4 regions of the Neobacillus sp. BP17 genome follow, and region 4 is predicted to be linked to each of the others. Evidence: riboswitches for the same ligand, from Rfam matches in the RefSeq annotation. Region 4 holds a riboswitch; each other region holds the start of a gene.

Region 1 (4,518 bases), 2.5 Mb from region 4:
GGATGATGTTATCGTCGCTTCGTAAATTTACGCGTCATACCCCGATTAATGTGATAGCGAAAAAACGTGAAGCAGCCGATGTTATCATTGAAGCCGAGCGCTATATCGTTTAATGAAAATGGGCTCCCTTTCGATTAGAAAGGGAGCCTAAATTTTTATAGTAGAATAGGAAGGAATTTTGAAAAATTAGTCGAATTTTTTAAATTAGTACATATTTTTTGCATTAGGATTTTGAAAAACGTTATGATAATATTCAAGTGACGTTAAGATTTTTACGGGAAAGGGCGGTGAAATGAATGTCACTGACTTTTTATTGGTATCCGAAATGCGGCACCTGTCGAAACGCGAAGAAATGGCTGGATGCCCATCATCTTTCCTATGAAGAAGTACATATTGTGGAACATCCTCCAAGTCGTGAGGAGTTGCAGGATCTTTATCAAAAAAGCGGACTGGAATTAAAGAAATTCTTTAATACAAGTGGTATGAAATACCGTGAATTAGGTATAAAGGATAAAATGAAGTCTGCAACAGAGGAAGAACTGCTCGAATTACTTGCTTCCGATGGCATGTTAATCAAACGCCCAATTTTAACGGATGGCGAACGTGTCACCGTAGGCTTTAAAGAAGAAGAGTTTGAAAAAATGTGGCGATAAGCCGGCTCTTCATCACAATGGGAATCGATTTATTTCGATGATAGATTTTTAGAAAAAACAATGGAGGGATTTAGCGATGAGTACACCAAAAGAATTACGTTATTCAGAGGAACATGAATGGGTTAAGGTTGAAGGAGAAAAAGTTCGTGTCGGGATTACTGCTTTTGCACAGCATGAACTAGGAGATATCGTTTTTGTTGAGCTTCCAGAAGTGGGCGATGAAGTAACTGCCGACGAACCATTTGGTAGCGTAGAGTCTGTAAAAACTGTATCTGAGCTTTATGCACCTGTCAGCGGTAAAGTCGTGGAAGTGAATGAAGATTTAAGCGACAGCCCTGAATTTGTTAACGAATCACCATACGAAAAGGCATGGATGATTGTGATTGAACTATCTGACAGCAGCGAACTTGATAAGCTTATGACTGCTGAACAATATGAAGAAATGATCAAAGAAGACTAAAAAATAGGGAAAGGCACCTTGTCAAGGTGCTTTTTCTCTTAAATTCCCACTTTTTCTTCTACTATTTTTGGGAAACCTATAATAAATATATTTAAGAGGGTGGGAGCGTGGCATTAAAGCAGCAAAGGATAGACGTAACCGATCGGGTTATTGGCAAAATGAAAAATGGAGAAATGGAATTGTTTCTTGATAATACGCCAATTGGAAAAATGAAATTGACAGATCACATGCAGGTGGAATTAGAGCATCATTTTGAAGTGGAGCAGCAGAAGATTTATCAACACCTGACGACAAGTGAAGGGTCGGATGCTAAGTATACTGATTGTGATGAGGGCGGCTGGTGCTAGCTGAGTAACTTGGGTCTATAGTCACAAGCCTATTTTTTCAAAAGACAATAATGATATGGTTAACATAGTCAGAAGAAGGCACACGTAATCAATAATTTAGAATATGTTAACATAAAACAACTTCTAATACAGGTGATGGATGATGAATGATTCGTATGTTGACAAAGTTCTTATTGTCGAAGGAAAGTCGGATAAAAATAAGGTAAAAAAAATCGTGAAGGAACCAGTTGAAATCATTTGTACAAATGGGACCATCAGTATTACAAAATTAGATGAATTGATTGATTTCCTTGAAGATAAGGATGTCTATATTCTTGTCGATGCTGACTTCTCCGGTGAGAAACTTCGCAAGCAATTAAAACGCGAGTTACCCCAAGCCGAACATTTATATATCGACCGAATGTATCGTGAGGTAGCGACCGCACCAGTTCACCACTTAGCCACCGTACTATTAGGTGCAAATATTGATGTGCATACTGAATTTTTAGAAATGGGTTAAACGATAAATGAACGAATGGAATCGAATAGAATTATCTTCCTTTATTGAAGGGAAGGCAACTGGATTAGTGTATTTCTATACACCAATGTGCGGGACATGTCAGGTAGCTTCAAAAATGCTCCAGGTCATCGAGGAACTAGTAAAGGTAGATATGGGTAAAATGAACCTAAACTTCTATCCAGACCTTGCTAGGGAATATGAAATTGAAAGTGTTCCTTGCCTGTTATTGGTCGAGGCTGGAGAAGTAAAAGAAACACTCTACGCCTTCCACTCCGTACCTTTTTTACTCGATAAAATAAAACAGCAGATATTATAAGAGCAGATGCACATGTGCATCTGTTTTTTAATGAATCCCAACCTTACGGACAAACCTCGTTGAAAAACCAAGGAAATTCCGATTTCCGACATATTTCTCAGGAAATTCTCTCACTACCGCCCTGCCAAGTAGATAATTGTCGACCAATTTAAAGAGGAATTCTGGCCTATGTCTTGTATAGTAAATATAAGAGCGTAGACCGGAGTGATGGAAGATGATAGAGGTATTGAAAACCTTTCAATTAGCAATCAAGCAGCAAGGGCATTTACTGCCGTTACTTGAGCATATCCATACAAGAGTGAATTTAATTTGTGAACAAAATACCTATCAAATCTTCATGAAGGATAGGGAAATTTTCATCCTCCATGATAGCAAAGAGACTCAAACAATACCTGAGATTCGTGGGGATCTTTATGCGATGAGACAGTTGCTTACAGGGGAGGAAAGGTTGCGGACTCTTGAACGAAACGGTCAATTAAGTATTTCTGCTCCCATCCGCACAACATTATTACTGGAGTCTATCTTCTATTTAACAAAAACGCAGGATCATATCGCAAAAATTACAAATTTTTAATCAAACCTGTTGACTCGGAATTAAAATTTAGATAACATTGTAATTAGAATATTTAACCAATTATTACAATTTCATCAATACATTCTTATCGAGAGTGGCGGAGGGACTGGCCCTTTGATGCCCAGCAACCGGTTTACTACATAATAACACGGTGCTAAATCCAGCAGAGCAATCAGCTCTGGAAGATGAGAAGTGTGAGCCCCCTCTTCTCTGAAGCGGGGGTTTTTGTTTGGTGAGTTGTCAAAAAAAGGAGGAAGCAAGATGAGTGAAAATCCAAAGAAATATCGTTTTGAAACATTAAGTGTCCATGGCGGCTTAACTCCAGATCCGGTAACAGGGGCCCGCGCTGTTCCGATTTACCAAAACAATGCATATCAATTTAAGAATACTGAGCATGCTGCAAACCTATTTAGCTTAGCAGAGTCTGGATACATATACACACGAATACACAACCCAACGACCACTGTATTTGAAGAAAGAGTCGCATTATTAGAAGGCGGTGTTGGTGCCTTAGCAGTGGCGAGCGGAATGGCCGCTATTACTCTTGCCATTTTAAATATTGCTGAGGCTGGCGATGAAATTGTTTCGGCTTCCAATCTCTATGGAGGCACCTATAATTTATTTGCAGTGACTCTTCCGAAATATGGAATTAATGTGAAATTTGTAGATCCAGAAAATCCAGAAAACTTCCGCCAAGCGATCACTGCCAAAACAAAAGCCGTCTTTGCGGAAACAATTGGTAATCCAAGCCTGCGCATCCTCGATATTGAAAAAGTAGCAGAAATTGCCCATGAAGCAGGTGTACCACTAATCGTTGACAATACTTTTGCCACTCCATACCTTTGCCGTCCAATTGAACATGGAGCAGATATTGTCATTCATTCCGCTACTAAGTGGTTATTAGGGAACGGAACGACAACGGGCGGAATTATTGTTGATGGCGGTAAATTCGATTGGAATTCTCCAAGATTCCCAGGCTTTACAACACCAGACGCAAGCTACCATGATTTGGTTTATGCAAAAGCCTTAGGCGCGGTGGCTTATATTATCAAAGCACGTGTCCAATTGCTTCGTGATCTAGGGCCGGCATTAAGTCCGCAAAATTCCTTCCAGTTTGTCCTTGGACTTGAAACTCTGCATGTCCGGATGAAGGAGCATGTCGCGAATACTAAAGAAGTCGTCGATTACTTAACTAACCATCCTGCCGTAGAATGGGTTTCCTATCCTGGTCATCCATCCCATCCCGATTATGAACTAGCTAAAAAGTATCTACCAAAAGGTGCCGGTTCGATGGTGGTATTCGGAATTAAAGGCGGAAAAGAAGCAGGGGCTAAATTAATTGATTCCATCACACTTTGGGCACATGTGGCCAATGTTGGTGATGCAAAAAGTTTAATTATTCATCCGGCCAGCACCACTCACCAGCAATTAGATGCCCAAGGCCTGATCGCTGCAGGTGTAACAGAGGATTTAATTCGCCTATCCATCGGGATCGAGAATGTAGAAGATCTGATTGAAGACCTAGAGTCGGCTATTGTTTCGGCAACTGGTTTAACTTCATTAAACGTTAATGCCTAAAACTTATTTTTTTGAATAAGAAACTATTTTCATTGACACCCCTTTTTATCCGTGATACGATACTTTTGTAATATAGTTACTTAAACAAATT
Region 2 (4,518 bases), 2.6 Mb from region 4:
CGGTATATAATTAAACTGCGCATTAAAATTTTATATTCTGGATCAGTGGCATATTCAGGCTTTGGGCCTTCTTCAACCTTTAGTAATGCTCTCTTTATCACTTGACGATCTAAAAATTTCAATACTCTTTTATCTTCAATAAGTTGATGTAGTTCATCCTTAAAATCATTCCAATATGGAATCATCCGATGAACCCAATCAGCCCCCTGGACCCCCCGAATACTTTGGTTTAATCGAACCTTGTCAGGTAAATAGTTTTCTGTGGATCTTCTTATAAGAGCCCGATCCATGCCATTTTGAACATATTGATCTTCTGGAACAGATAGGCAAAAACGTACAACACGTATATCATTTGTTGGATCCCGCTTTGATAGTAAGTAACGTAATGATAGTTTTGCAGCAAGAGTATTCCCTGCATTCCAGATAAACATATTCTCAAAATGCCTTTTTCTTTCAGTATATATAGTTGATGTAGGAAACCATCCAGATTTTTCTATGCCATATTTTTTTAGCTTGTTATAAATATCAGTATGATTGGCAAATTCCGTATTAATTATTGTAGGAAGTTTATAAGGAGTACCTTGCTGAAAAAATTTGTCTATAACCGGAAAACCTACTCTAACAATATCCGGTAACCTACGTAATCTTGCTCCGCCAACCTTTTTACAATATTCATCTAATTCTTGATAAAGGCGGTACCATTTTAACCTCTTTAAAAGCATCGAATAGTAATCCATGGCGTAGCCCCAAGAAATACTGAAATTCCCTCGATCACCGTTTAATAATAACCCTACTCCTTCCTCACTGGCTCTCTCAAACATTCCCTTTAACCAGAAGGAGTTCTCAAAAAACTTGTATGGCATCTCCAAAACTTCCAGTAAACTGTCGATTTCTAAATATGAATTCCTTCCATCAAAATCCAGGTAGGAATCTTTTATACCCCCAACATGTTGTACAGTTGATTTAATAAATGGTCTTTCATCAGCCAATAATTGCTTTGGTGTAAAATCTACAAAGTCTTTTGGAGGGATGTAACTAAAGGTATGTAAATTTTTATTACTTTCCCGCATAGCTTTTGCGGCGAAGCTAACAACAGCTCCCGAATCTAATCCACCGCTTAGTTGTGCCCCCACATTGAGATGAGTACGTAATCTTGAGGTGACTGCCTTTTGGAAAACATCTTGAAAGGCTTCAACATATTCTTCATCTGATTTTAGATTTAATTGTTTTTCAGGTATTAAATTACAATATCTAGTAAACTTAATTTTATTTCCAACTAACGAAATGCTATGAGAAGGAGGTAGTTGTTCAATATTTTTATATGGTGTAATTGATGTATTTACCGCATCAATCGTTCCCGCCAATACCAAGTATTCAGCAAGCCACTGCTCATTAAGTTCCATCTCAATATCAGGTAATGATAGTAGTGGATGTATTACTGTACAAAATGCAAATCTCTGTTTATACCGATAAAAATAAAGGGTTCGTGCCCCAGAAAAATCCCTCGCACCAAAAAGTTTATGTTTTCTCTCATCCCAAATCATGAATGCAAAATCCCCAATTAGATATTTCGGAGATTCCTCTCCCCATTTATGATAAGCAAGCAAAATTAGTTCACTGTCAGTGATTTCTTTTCTTTTCCTTTTATCAACTTGTAATCTCTCAAACAATTCATCTCGATTATCTATAATCGCATCAGCTGTAATGGCTAACTTCCGTTCATGGTCATAATAAGGAAGCTTTTCACCAACAGACTCCGGTGTAATCCACTGTGCATGACAGCCAAGAAAGACTTTGTCGTTATGCCAAGTTTGAATATCATCTGCCGGATATTTTTCTAATTCTTTCATCATCCGGTTTCCGTGCTCTAGATTGATTGGTTCATCGTTTAAATGATATATTCCGGCTATAGCGCTCATCTTTTCCTCCTGCTATACATTTCATCAGTTTTACAATTTTTTAATCGAATTATAGGTTCACTAAATAGAACACCAATTCCATAATTAACTAATAGAAATTATTTTAATTTAATTTCCCAAAACTATGGTATAATTTTATCAACTTTATGTATCACAACTAATAAATTAGCACTGCATAATACCTATAATAGTTCTTTATTAAGAACAATTTATAACCTTATAATAAATCCATAAACTACCACTGTCAACAAGTTTTCAATTAACTATTTATATATTTTTTTATAAAGAATTTCCGTCTAGTTTCTTCATTATTATGTTTTACTTTAAAAACGATTTGACATAACACGAATTTTGTAGTAAATTTTATAAATAATCTAAATAATTGTTTTCTTATCAAGAGAGGTTGAGGGAAGGGCCCTGCGACACCTCAGCAACCTTCAATGTTTATTCTCATTGAAAAGGTGCTAAGTCCTGCAAATTTACTAATTTGCTAGATAAGAAGAATGACAAGTGCGTTGTGCATACAAAAGTCTTCTTCTTATAAGAAGACTTTTTTTATTTATCAAAAAGCTTTATTACTCAATCGCGTTAATGTGAAATATTATATTAATTTTTTTATTACTAAGGAGTGTCCGTTATGTACAAAATCGATACGAAACTTGCCCAAATAGGTAACCGAAGTGAAACAACTACTGGAACGGTTAACCCACCTGTATACTTTTCAACGGCCTTCCGCCATGAGGGTATTGGCCAATCAACTGGCTTTGACTATACGCGAACAGGAAATCCAACACGCCAGCTCCTTGAGAAAACTATTGCTGATTTAGAGAATGCGGATCAGGGATATGCATGCAGTTCTGGTATGGCGGCCATTCAACTGATCCTTGCACTATTTGAATCTGGTGACGAATGGATCGTCAGTGAAGATTTATATGGAGGTACCTACCGCCTATTAGAAAAGGGATATAAAAAATGGGGCTTAACGACTCAATATGTGAATACCTGTTGTCCGGATGAGATTGAAAAGAAAATTACCCCGCAAACAAAAGCTATTTTCTTAGAAACACCAACCAATCCGCTCATGCAGGAATCTGATATTGCGGCAGTTTCAAAAATTGCAAAGCAGCACGGATTATTATTAATCGTGGATAACACTTTCTATACGCCACTCCTGCAGCAGCCGATTACACTTGGTGCGGATATTGTCATCCACAGTGCAACGAAATACTTAGGTGGACATAATGACGTCCTTGCCGGCCTTGTTGTTGCAACTGGGAAAGAACTTTGTGAAGCATTGGCCTTCCACCATAACGGTGCTGGAGCGGTGCTAAGTCCCTTTGATTCTTGGTTATTAATGCGCGGAATGAAAACATTGTCTCTTCGGTTGGAACGACATGAAAAAAATGCAAAAAACATCGTCGAATTTCTTTCGGAGCATGATGCGGTGACAGATGTCCTTTACCCTGGCCGAGGTGGAATGGTTTCTTTTAGGATCAAAGACGAAACTTGGGTTAATCCATTTTTACAAGGTTTAAAGCTTATTAGTTTTGCGGAAAGTTTAGGTGGGACAGAAAGCTTTATTACCTATCCGGCAACACAAACACATGCGGATATTCCAGAAGAAGTTCGAATTCAAGCAGGCGTTTGTAACCGGTTATTACGTTTTTCCGTAGGACTTGAGGATTCACAGGACATAATAGAAGATTTAGAAAAAGCATTTATCCATGTTCAAGAAGGAGTGATTGCCTAATGTCACACGATCAATATACTTTTGAAACCAGACTCCTTCATAATAAGCACAAAATTGATCCAGTAACTGGAGCGGTTAGTGTACCGATCCAGCATGCATCAACCTTCCACCAATCGGACTTCGATCAGTTTGGCAAGTATGATTATGGCCGCAGTTTAAATCCGACAAGAGAAGCACTTGAAGATGTGATTGCAGAACTCGAAGGTGGAATCAAAGGATTTGCCTTTTCATCTGGGATGGCGGCCATTTCAACAGCGTTCCTCTTGCTTTCTGCAGGTGATCATATTGTTATTACAGAGGATGTGTATGGCGGGACATTTCGGATGGTCACGCAAGTTCTCACCCGACTTGGAATTGACCATACCTTTGTTGATATGACAAATTTAGAGGAAGTAAAAGAAGCTATTCAGCCGAACACAAAAGCGTTTTATGTAGAAACACCATCGAATCCATTAATGAAAGTGACTGACATACGAGCAATAAGCAACCTTGCAAAGGAGACGGGTGCATTAACATTCGTCGATAACACGTTCCTTACCCCTTCACATCAAAAACCATTAGAGCTAGGTGCGGATGTTGTCCTGCACAGCGCGACGAAATTTTTATCTGGCCATAGTGATGTTGTTGCGGGACTTGCAGTCGTCAATGACGAATACCTGGCGAAAAGATTAGGCTTTTTACAGAATGGATTTGGGGCCATCTTAGGCGTTCAAGATGCATGGCTAGTATTAAGAGGAATCAAAACACTGCACGTACGCTTGGAACAATCTCAAAATTCAGCTATCAAACTAGCAGAGTTTTTAAATGCTCACCCGCTTGTTGATAAGGTCCATTATCCAGGACTGGAAA
Region 3 (4,518 bases), 400 kb from region 4:
AGGCTATTCCATAACATGACGCACCTCTTCAATTTACTTTTATAAATAACTAGTCCATTTGGGTTTTGCTTTTACACAATATGAATACAATTTGATTTTGACTAGACTTATCCCCATTTATAGGTTGCTTTGTATATATTTTTTTGCTTTTTGTCGATTCCCTCCAATTAGGAGCATAGAAATTCACAAAAAAAAGAGCTTATGCGCTCTTTTTACGGAATAATTGCTTATGATTTCATTCAAACTATATGGCGGCTAATGATACTTCTTTATCATTGCTTTCCATTTCATATTCCCCTAAAATTTGAAAGCAACACTTTATGTTTTGTTCACTCATTAACTGTTTAATTAACTCGGTATTTGTCCGGATGATTGCTGTCTCCTCACTAGTTTGAGTAATCCATGTGACCAATGGGTTTTTAAAATCCTTTGTGAGACCTTGAATTATCCATAATTCGTCTGCATGCTCTTTTTTATCTCCTAAATGAATTGCTGGCGTCTTTGTGAAATACTTATTTGTCCGCTTATTTTGACAGACATAAACTAAATCTTCAATTGCTGCACTTGCTGTTGGAAACATGCCGGCACCTGGTCCTTGTAATGTAATACTACCAACAAGATCTGTGTAAACATTAACGGCATTTTCTACCCCTTCAATAGAATAAAAAGGATGAGACTTTCCAACAAGGACTGGTCTAACAGCGGCTTTAATTTGATCACCTTTCTTACTAATACTTGCAATATGTTTAAACCTAAGTCCAAGTCTTTTTGCTGCCTCGATTAATTCACTTGTAATTGAAGTAATCCCTTCTCGTTCTACATCCTCCCAATTTGGTTCCTCACCAAATGCAATTCTGCTTAGAATCATTGTTTTATAAAAAGCATCAAAGCCCTCGACATCATTGGTTGGGTCTGCTTCAGCAAACCCCTTTGCCTGTGCTAAACTTAGGGCGTCAGCAAAGGACTGCTTCTTCTCACGCATTTCCGTTAAGATGAAATTCGATGTTCCATTAAGTATGCCTTGCACGTGATGAACACGGTTTACGTTTAATAGCTGCCTTAAGGTTTGAATAACAGGTATACCGCCCGCAACTGTCGCTTCGTAACCTACTGAAACATTATGAAGCTTTGCTAACTCGAGCAGGTCATTCCCGTGGTGTGCAAACATTTCTTTATTAGCTGTAATTATGTGACATCCTTTTTGAATCGCTTGTTTTAAAAATGTAAAAGTGGGTTCTTTATTGACGATTGCTTCGACAATAACATCAAGTTGAGGTAGACTTAAAATTTCATTGAAATCTGCAGTGACTAATACATCTTCATTAATATTTCTCTTTTTATGCATATTTCTAATTAGTACGGCTGCGACTTCGACCCTTTTTCCTAATACTCCCTCAAGTTCTTCTGCATGGGATTGTATCGTTCTATAAACACCTTCCCCGACTGTTCCGAAGCCTAGAATCGCTACTTTTATCACAGACATATTGATCCACCCTTCATTTATAATAGACATGGCTAAATAGAAAAAACCCTCTTCATAAGAAGAGGGTTAGTTTCCTCCTCTTATCTGTCAGGTAAATAACCTGCAGGAATTAGCACCTTTTCAAGATTTACCTTGATGGTTGCCGGGCTTCATCGGGCCTAGTCCCTCCGCCGCTCTGGATAAGAGTTTTATGTAATTGTTTGATTAAATTTCCAAGTTATAAAGAGAATTCTAGTTGAATCCATTGCTGTTGTCAATATTATTTGAAATTTCTTTTTTTACAAAGGTAACAGGGTTACTTCTCCCTTGTCTCCTAGACGGTCTATCATTTCTAACCATTCCTTCGGTTTGTTTGAAAGTATGGAGTAATAGATTGTTAGGAAATCCTTTACAAGATTAGTTGGGAGAGATTTAAGCTCATCGTCTAATGGCATGAAACATAAATCTAGCCCAGTTACGGCTTCCCCATTATTTTCCCAGGATGGATGAACATATGAGAAATCTAACCGCTTGTAACCCAAATGGGAAAGCACTTCACGTCGCACATAAGGGTCCATAACCTTTACGCCGCCAAATTCGTGATGTTCAACTCTGTAAGGATCGTATATTTCTGCAAACATTCCGTAAAGCTCTTTTCCATTTTCATTTGCTAATTGTTGTAAATCCTTTAACCGGTTCTGAGCTAAAAATCGACCAAGGCTTAGGCCAGGTTTACCTATAATCGTAAAATCTGTCATGGCAATATTCCAATCAGGATAATAACGGTATTCAGTTGCACCTAAGACTTTATCGCCATCGACTGCCACGAATACTCGAATACTCGGATCTTCTAATGGCTCTTTCCATAGCTCATATGCCAGGACTTCTTCTGGCGGGAAAATTTCTCCCATTAAGTTATGCAGTTTTCTAAAATTCGGATCATCTATACTTGTGATTCTAATATAATCCATAAATATACCCCCCATTTATTTAAAAGGATTTTTCCATTCCATTAATACAGCATTGTTACAGGATTCCTCATCCTCTAGATAGTTTTCAATAATTCCTACCGGGACACGGCCGCAGCGCAGCAAAAATGTAATGACAGGATCCTTTAAATCTCCCGTTATGATTGATGCTAAATATTGCTCCGGTGTCATGTTATCAGCTACTCTATAATAACCTGGCATTCTACCCCCGCCTAGTAAGCGCTCTAAACCTCTCTCAATAACAACATGGTACATAGCATGCATCATCAATTTTCCTAGCCCTAGTTTACGGTACCTGGGTCGGACACTGATATCAACAATGTACAAGGTATTCGCACTTGGATTATGGTTTCGGATGTATCCATGGTCAGTGATTTCTTCCCACGTATGGTTTTTATCGCTGGGATCAAAATCGATAATTAAGGCGGTTAACGAACCGGCTAATTCACCATCAACCTCAATACATAATGCACCTTCTGGAAACAGGTCCACATGATTGGTTAGTTGCTCTTTATTCCACCATAATTCTGATGGAAAAGGAGGTGGGAAGCACTCGGATTGAATCTTGATAAGATCGGCAAAATCCTGTTTGGTATAATTGCGAATGATAACCGGAACAGGCCGCTCTTGGTCAAAAACGTAAAATTCACTTCGATACATACTAAACCCACCCCTTCTGTTTACTTTTCCCAGTCTGTGTATAAATCAGTTCTGCGATCACGCCAGGTTGTAACCGATCCTCGTTCTCTTACTTCATATAACAAATTTAAATCCAGATCACCCGTTACAATCATTTCATTATTAATTTCACCTTCAACCAATATGCCCTTAGGAGGAAATGGAATATCATTTGGAGTAATAATGACCGCTTGACCAAAATTAGCACGCATAAAGTCAACCGTCGGCAGTGAACCCACTGTTCCTGTTAAAACCACATATACTTGATTCTCAATTGCCCGTGCATGGCTGGTATAGCGAACACGATGAAACCCATGACGATCATCTGTACAGGATGGACAGAAAATGACATCAGCACCCTTAGCCTTTGCCATCCGCACGATCTCTGGGAATTCAATATCATAACAAGTAAGCAGGGCGATTTTCCCTTTTTCTGTTTCAAAAATCTGAAAGGAATCCCCTGGTGCCATATTCCATTCATTGACTTCGGTCGGTGTAATATGAAGTTTGGCCTGCTCGCCAATCCTGCCATCTGGATAAAATAAATGAGCGGTATTATACAGCTTGCCATCCTTTTCAATCACATGCGTTCCCGCAATAATATGCATGTTTGTATTTTTTGCAAAATTAGAAAATAGTTCTCTATATTGTTCAGTAAATCTCGGGAGATCGTTGATGCTTAGACTTTGCCCTTGTCCATTCCCAATCGATAATAGCTGGGTAGTAAAGAACTCTGGAAAAAGGACAAACTCTGCCCCAAATTCTTCTGCAGTTTTTATGTAGTGTTCACATTGTGACGCAAACTCTTCAAAGGATTGAATCGTATGTAACTGGTATTGCACGACAGATACACGAATTTTCATTATTTTCCTCCACTCAATTGTAAAAATTTCTCATAAGGAGATTATCTAATATTTTCGTTATTATTACAATTTATTCAAACTAAAAGCCTGCCAAATGGCAGGCTTCTAGAATTTCATCTTTATCGCTGCAGTTTTCCCTCTGCAAGCTTGATTTGTTTCTCGACTTGCTCTGGTGATGTTCCACCAAAGCTATTTCTTACACTAACCACATGCTCTGGAGCCAATACCACATAAATATCTTCCTCAAATAAAGAACTGAAGCCTTGATATTCTTCAAAGCTCAAATCGAGCAAAAATTTATTATTCTGAATCGCATATAAAACGATTTTTCCAATTACTTCATGAGCATCACGGAAAGGCAGACCTTTTCTTACCAAATAATCAGCAATATCTGTAGCATTAGAAAAATCATTGTTGATCGCCTTCCGCATGATATCTTTATTAACGGTCATGGTTTCAATCATCGGTGCTAATAACATTAATGAACCTTCCAGCGTTTCAACGGTATCAAACATACCTTCCTTAT
Region 4 (4,518 bases):
CAACCATTGTGGAGGCTGCGGTAAACTCTTGTTTCTTCCCGCTTTATGAAGTCGAACAGGGTGTTACAACAATCACTTACAATCCAGAAGAAAAGAATAAACGAATTCCACTTTCGGATTGGTTAAAGTATATGGGAAAAACAAAACATCTACTAAAAGAAGAGAACAAGCCAATGTTAGAAGAGTTTGAAGCTGAAGTTGAGAAAAGATGGCAGCGTCTAAAAGCAAAAGATGAAAATCCAATGTTGTAAATAGTAGAATAGATCAAAGACACTTCCTTTTGGGAGTGTTTTTTTTTAATTATTGACATGGTAAAGTTAATTTGATATATATCTAATTAGATAGTTATCGAAATTATAAAAAAGTGAGGTAGGAAATTGATCCAATTAGATAAAATCGTATCTTTTTATAAAACAATGGGAGATCCAACAAGAATTCGAATAGTAGCCATATTGGCGAAAGGCCCACTCCACGGTCAGGCGATTGCTGGAAAGCTTGGCCTGTCTGCTCCAACGATTACACATCATTTAAAGAAATTACGGGAAGTTCATGTGGTTTATGACAGAAGAGTCAAGAATACTATCTACTTTTACCTAAACGAATCACTGATAAATCAGCAGGCAAAGGTGTTTACAGAACTGTTAGAAAAAAAGGGAGAGGAGTTGGATGAAATGGTCGAGTCTAGTCTCGAGAGACAAAAAATCATCGAAAATTTCTTTACGAAAACTGGGAAACTAAAAAATATTCCAGCACAACGAAAAAAGAAATTAATCGTATTTGAACACATGATACAGGGGTTAAAAATGGGTGAAAAATACGAAGAAAAACAATTAAATGAGTTTATAAAACAATTCCATGATGACTATGCAACCATTCGCCGGGAATTTATCATTAATCACTATATGTTTCGAGAGAATGGTATTTATGAACTAAACCCAGAAGAGATGTGGGCAAAAATCGACTAGAAAAGCAATCCAAAATGGATTGCTTTTCTTACCTATATACGTTCTTTTATAGTTGCGATAAATGATGTTAGATCCTTAATTTCATTTCGTTGTTTTATTAGGATTCTTCCGAGTTCAATCGTTTTTTGTTTAGTAGTGATTCTGGTTTGCTCGTCCTCAATCCCATCTAAATCTGCAACATGTGCAAGGCCAATGGTTCTTCTGATTAATTCACAGCCTGCAAACCCGAGGGTATCCCCAAAAAACTTGGATATCTGATAGTTTAAGAATGTAGAAGTTTTTACAGCAATCTCTTTATTTTCTGTATTCCATAGGAATGTATATTGTTCCTCAAACACATTCCATACGGTTTCAATGTGGTTGATGAAAAGATCACGTTTTTCTTCATTCACAATAACCTGGAAAAGGAGGTTCGCAAATACTTGACCTATATCAAAGCCTGCAGGTCCGTAGAAAGCAAATTCAGGGTCAATTACTTTGGTTTCAGAATTACTAGCAAACACACTTCCAGTATGTAAATCTCCATGCAGGAGGGCCTCAGCCTCCGTTAAAAAGCTTTTCTTCAAGACATTTACATGAAATTTTAGTTCTTCATCATGCCAAAGAGCTTCGACTGCTGGACGAAGGCTATCCTCAAATTCGTTTGTATCTGCATCCATAAATGGGTCGGTAAAGATCAAGTCCTCAGTGATTTTGCATAATTCGGGATTAATAAATTGTTGGACACGTTCTTTTTTTACTCCAGGGCCTAATCCGTAATCAGAAGTGTAAAATAATGTCTTAGCAAGATATTCACCCAGATGTTTACCAATTAATGGATAGCTTTCACCTTTAATAAAGCCAGTTCTTGCGATCAAAAGATGGGAAAGATCCTCCATAATAGTTACAGCAAGGACATCATCTGTGAATAATACTTCTGGAACATATTCAGGAGCAATTTGCCCGAAAATTTTTAAGGCATCTGCTTCAATCTTTGCTCTTTTCAGTGTTAATGGCCAGCTTTCACCAACTACTTTTGCATATGGGAGAGCTTGTTTAATAATAATACTTTTTCCTTTTAATTCTTCGACAATATGAAAAACAAGATTGAGATTTCCGTCGCCAATCTCTTTGCAGGAGAGTTTAGCAGTGCCTGGAAAAATATTTAATTCCAGTGCAAGTTCTACAGCACTCTCGTTAGTTAATGGTTGGTATGTTTTCTGTTTTAGTAGACTCATAATGGCTCCTCCTTGTTTTTGGGAGGCTTCATTGTGCATTAGGCACAAAAAAGCCTCTTTCTCATTTGAAAGAGGCTCGGGAAGACAAATTGTCTATCGCACCTCTCATCTCTCAGAAAGATAATCCTTCTGTTGGAATTAGCACCGTGCCTTATTGGAATCGTTAAGCGCAGGAAGCACTCTATTATCCAATTTGTTTAAGGTCGGTTGCTGGGCTTCAAAGGGCCAATCCCTCAGCCAGCTCGTGATAAGAGAATATTTATTTTACTGGTGAAAATCATATCAGCAATAAAATAATATTGTCAATATTTTTTGAAAATTAATTATAGTATTCGGGTTTTCTATCAATGAAAATAGGGATCTGTTTACGAATCTCTTTGACTAAATCCGTCTCAATTTCTGCAGATAAAATTTCTTCGCTTTCTTCAGCTTCCACTATTACCTCTCCCCACGGATCGATAATTAAGGAATGCCCAGCGAACTGGTTATTAGGATCTTGACCGGCACGGTTACAAGCAATGACATAACATTGATTTTCAATGGCTCTGGCAATTAAAAGGGCTCTCCAATGAGACAATCGCTGCGCTGGCCATTCGGCAACCACAAACAGTGCCTCAGCCCCTTCAGATGTATGTGCTCGAATCCACTCCGGAAAGCGAATGTCATAACAAATAGTCCCGGCAAATTTATTATTTTCAATTTCAAATAGTCCTTTTTGAGAGCCTGCTTCTAAATAAACATGTTCATCCATTAGCTTAAACAGGTGAAGTTTACTATACTGGTGTACGAGTTTACCCTCCTTATTGACAATGAGCAAGGTATTTTTTATACCGTTTTCTTCTCGGTTGGCTACAGATCCGCCAACAAAATTTACTTGGTACCTTTTTGCTGCCTTTTGAAGGAAATCAATGGTCTTACCAGCATGATTATCAGAAATTTCATTTAGACGAGTTAAGTCATACCCTGTTGTCCACAGCTCTGGTAGTACAATGATATCTGGCTGGCCGGCTACAGCCTTTTCAATGAGTCTTTCAGCAGATTGATAGTTTTTATTTGGATCCCCAAAGGCGATATCCATTTGTATACATGAAATTTTTAATTTCACGAATCTTCACCTCGTTTGAACTTTCGGAATTTTTTCTTTACAAGCTGTTATAAAAGTTATATCATTTGTGACTAGAATTTAACAATAGAATTACTTTTATAAATCATTAAAGCAGGTGAGAACCATGAAGCAATTTTCAACATCAGAGATTTTAAATAGTCTTCCTAAGCAGTTTTTTGCTTCACTCGTTAAAAAAGTCGGGGAATATATTTCACAGGGGTATGATGTGATTAATTTGGGGCAAGGGAACCCCGATCAGCCAACACCGGCACATATCGTAGCAAAACTTCAGGAAGCCGCGGTGAATCCATTAAATCACAAATATTCTCCCTTTCAAGGGCACCAGTATTTAAAACAAGCTGCTGCTGATTTTTATTTTAGAGAATATGGAATTCCCATTGATCCAGATAAAGAAGTGGCTATACTGTTTGGCGGTAAGGCGGGTCTTGTCGAAATTCCGCAGTGTTTATTAAATCCCGGCGACACCATCCTCGTGCCTGATCCAGGCTACCCGGATTATTTGTCAGGGGTTGCACTTGCAAAAGCCGAAATGGTAAGGATGCCGCTAAGGGAGGAAAATAATTTTCTACCGGATTATGGTGAGTTGAATGGGGATGTTTTAGATAGAGCAAAACTAATGTTCCTCAATTATCCTAATAATCCAACTGGTGCGGTAGCGACTCATGAATTTTTTGAGGAGACAATCAAACTAGCGAATGAACATGATATCTGTATAGTTCATGATTTTGCCTATGGTGCCATCGGGTTTGATGGTAAGAAACCAGTAAGTTTTTTACAGGTTCAAGGGGCAAAGGAAGTTGGAATTGAAATTTATACCTTATCTAAAAGCTATAATATGGCAGGCTGGCGTGTTGGTTTTGCAATTGGGAATGAGAGCGTCATTTCCGCTATTGAACTTTTACAAGACCATTTGTATGTCAGTTTATTTGGAGCCGTACAGGAGGCTGCTGCGGAGGCCTTAATTGGCCCTCAAGACTGTGTAAAGGAATTAAACGAGTTGTATGAGCGAAGAAGGAATGTATTGATAAGTGGGCTTCATTCCTTGGGTTGGAATGTCAGCGCACCAAGGGGATCCTTTTTTGCCTGGCTTAAGGTTCCTGAAGGCTTTTCCTCTACGGAATTTGCTAATATTCTCCTTGAACAGGCACATATTATGGTTGCACCTGGAATTGGATTTGGTGAATTTGGAGAAGGGTATGTTCGGGTGGGA

Evidence for each region. Region 4 has a riboswitch for S-adenosylmethionine ahead of mtnK (S-methyl-5-thioribose kinase). Riboswitches for the same ligand answer to the same signal wherever they lie in the genome.
Region 1: it holds a riboswitch for S-adenosylmethionine, as region 4 does, so the genes downstream of both, AC4QJR_RS23690 (O-acetylhomoserine aminocarboxypropyltransferase/cysteine synthase family protein) here and mtnK (S-methyl-5-thioribose kinase) in region 4, are expected to answer to the same signal.
Region 2: it holds a riboswitch for S-adenosylmethionine, as region 4 does, so the genes downstream of both, AC4QJR_RS23310 (methionine biosynthesis PLP-dependent protein) here and mtnK (S-methyl-5-thioribose kinase) in region 4, are expected to answer to the same signal.
Region 3: it holds a riboswitch for S-adenosylmethionine, as region 4 does, so the genes downstream of both, AC4QJR_RS05845 (homoserine dehydrogenase) here and mtnK (S-methyl-5-thioribose kinase) in region 4, are expected to answer to the same signal.

Annotation. Positions count from the first base shown of each region.
Region 1 covers NZ_CM184198.1:4,837,646-4,842,163, reverse strand. The annotation lists gene AC4QJR_RS23725 (acyl-CoA dehydrogenase FadE) at 1-113, shown strand, start outside; gene AC4QJR_RS23720 (arsenate reductase family protein) at 297-653, shown strand; gene gcvH (glycine cleavage system protein GcvH) at 730-1,113, shown strand; gene AC4QJR_RS23710 (YusG family protein) at 1,221-1,460, shown strand; gene AC4QJR_RS23705 (toprim domain-containing protein) at 1,603-1,959, shown strand; gene AC4QJR_RS23700 (thioredoxin family protein) at 1,967-2,275, shown strand; gene AC4QJR_RS23695 (hypothetical protein) at 2,490-2,849, shown strand; SAM riboswitch class I at 2,932-3,041, shown strand; gene AC4QJR_RS23690 (O-acetylhomoserine aminocarboxypropyltransferase/cysteine synthase family protein) at 3,111-4,427, shown strand.
Region 2 covers NZ_CM184198.1:4,767,607-4,772,124, forward strand. The annotation lists gene AC4QJR_RS23305 (lasso peptide isopeptide bond-forming cyclase) at 1-1,919, opposite strand, end outside; SAM riboswitch class I at 2,307-2,420, shown strand; gene AC4QJR_RS23310 (methionine biosynthesis PLP-dependent protein) at 2,557-3,669, shown strand; gene metC (cystathionine beta-lyase) at 3,669-4,518, shown strand, end outside.
Region 3 covers NZ_CM184198.1:1,235,611-1,240,128, reverse strand. The annotation lists gene AC4QJR_RS05850 (glycosyltransferase) at 1-17, opposite strand, end outside; gene AC4QJR_RS05845 (homoserine dehydrogenase) at 245-1,483, opposite strand; SAM riboswitch class I at 1,561-1,669, opposite strand; gene AC4QJR_RS05840 (GNAT family N-acetyltransferase) at 1,762-2,433, opposite strand; gene AC4QJR_RS05835 (GNAT family N-acetyltransferase) at 2,449-3,111, opposite strand; gene AC4QJR_RS05830 (carbon-nitrogen hydrolase family protein) at 3,132-3,992, opposite strand; gene argH (argininosuccinate lyase) at 4,112-4,518, opposite strand, start outside.
Region 4 covers NZ_CM184198.1:1,636,218-1,640,735, forward strand. The annotation lists gene AC4QJR_RS07870 (thiamine pyrophosphate-dependent enzyme) at 1-251, shown strand, start outside; gene AC4QJR_RS07875 (DUF2087 domain-containing protein) at 381-965, shown strand; gene mtnK (S-methyl-5-thioribose kinase) at 998-2,182, opposite strand; SAM riboswitch class I at 2,285-2,436, opposite strand; gene AC4QJR_RS07885 (carbon-nitrogen family hydrolase) at 2,502-3,287, opposite strand; gene AC4QJR_RS07890 (pyridoxal phosphate-dependent aminotransferase) at 3,412-4,518, shown strand, end outside.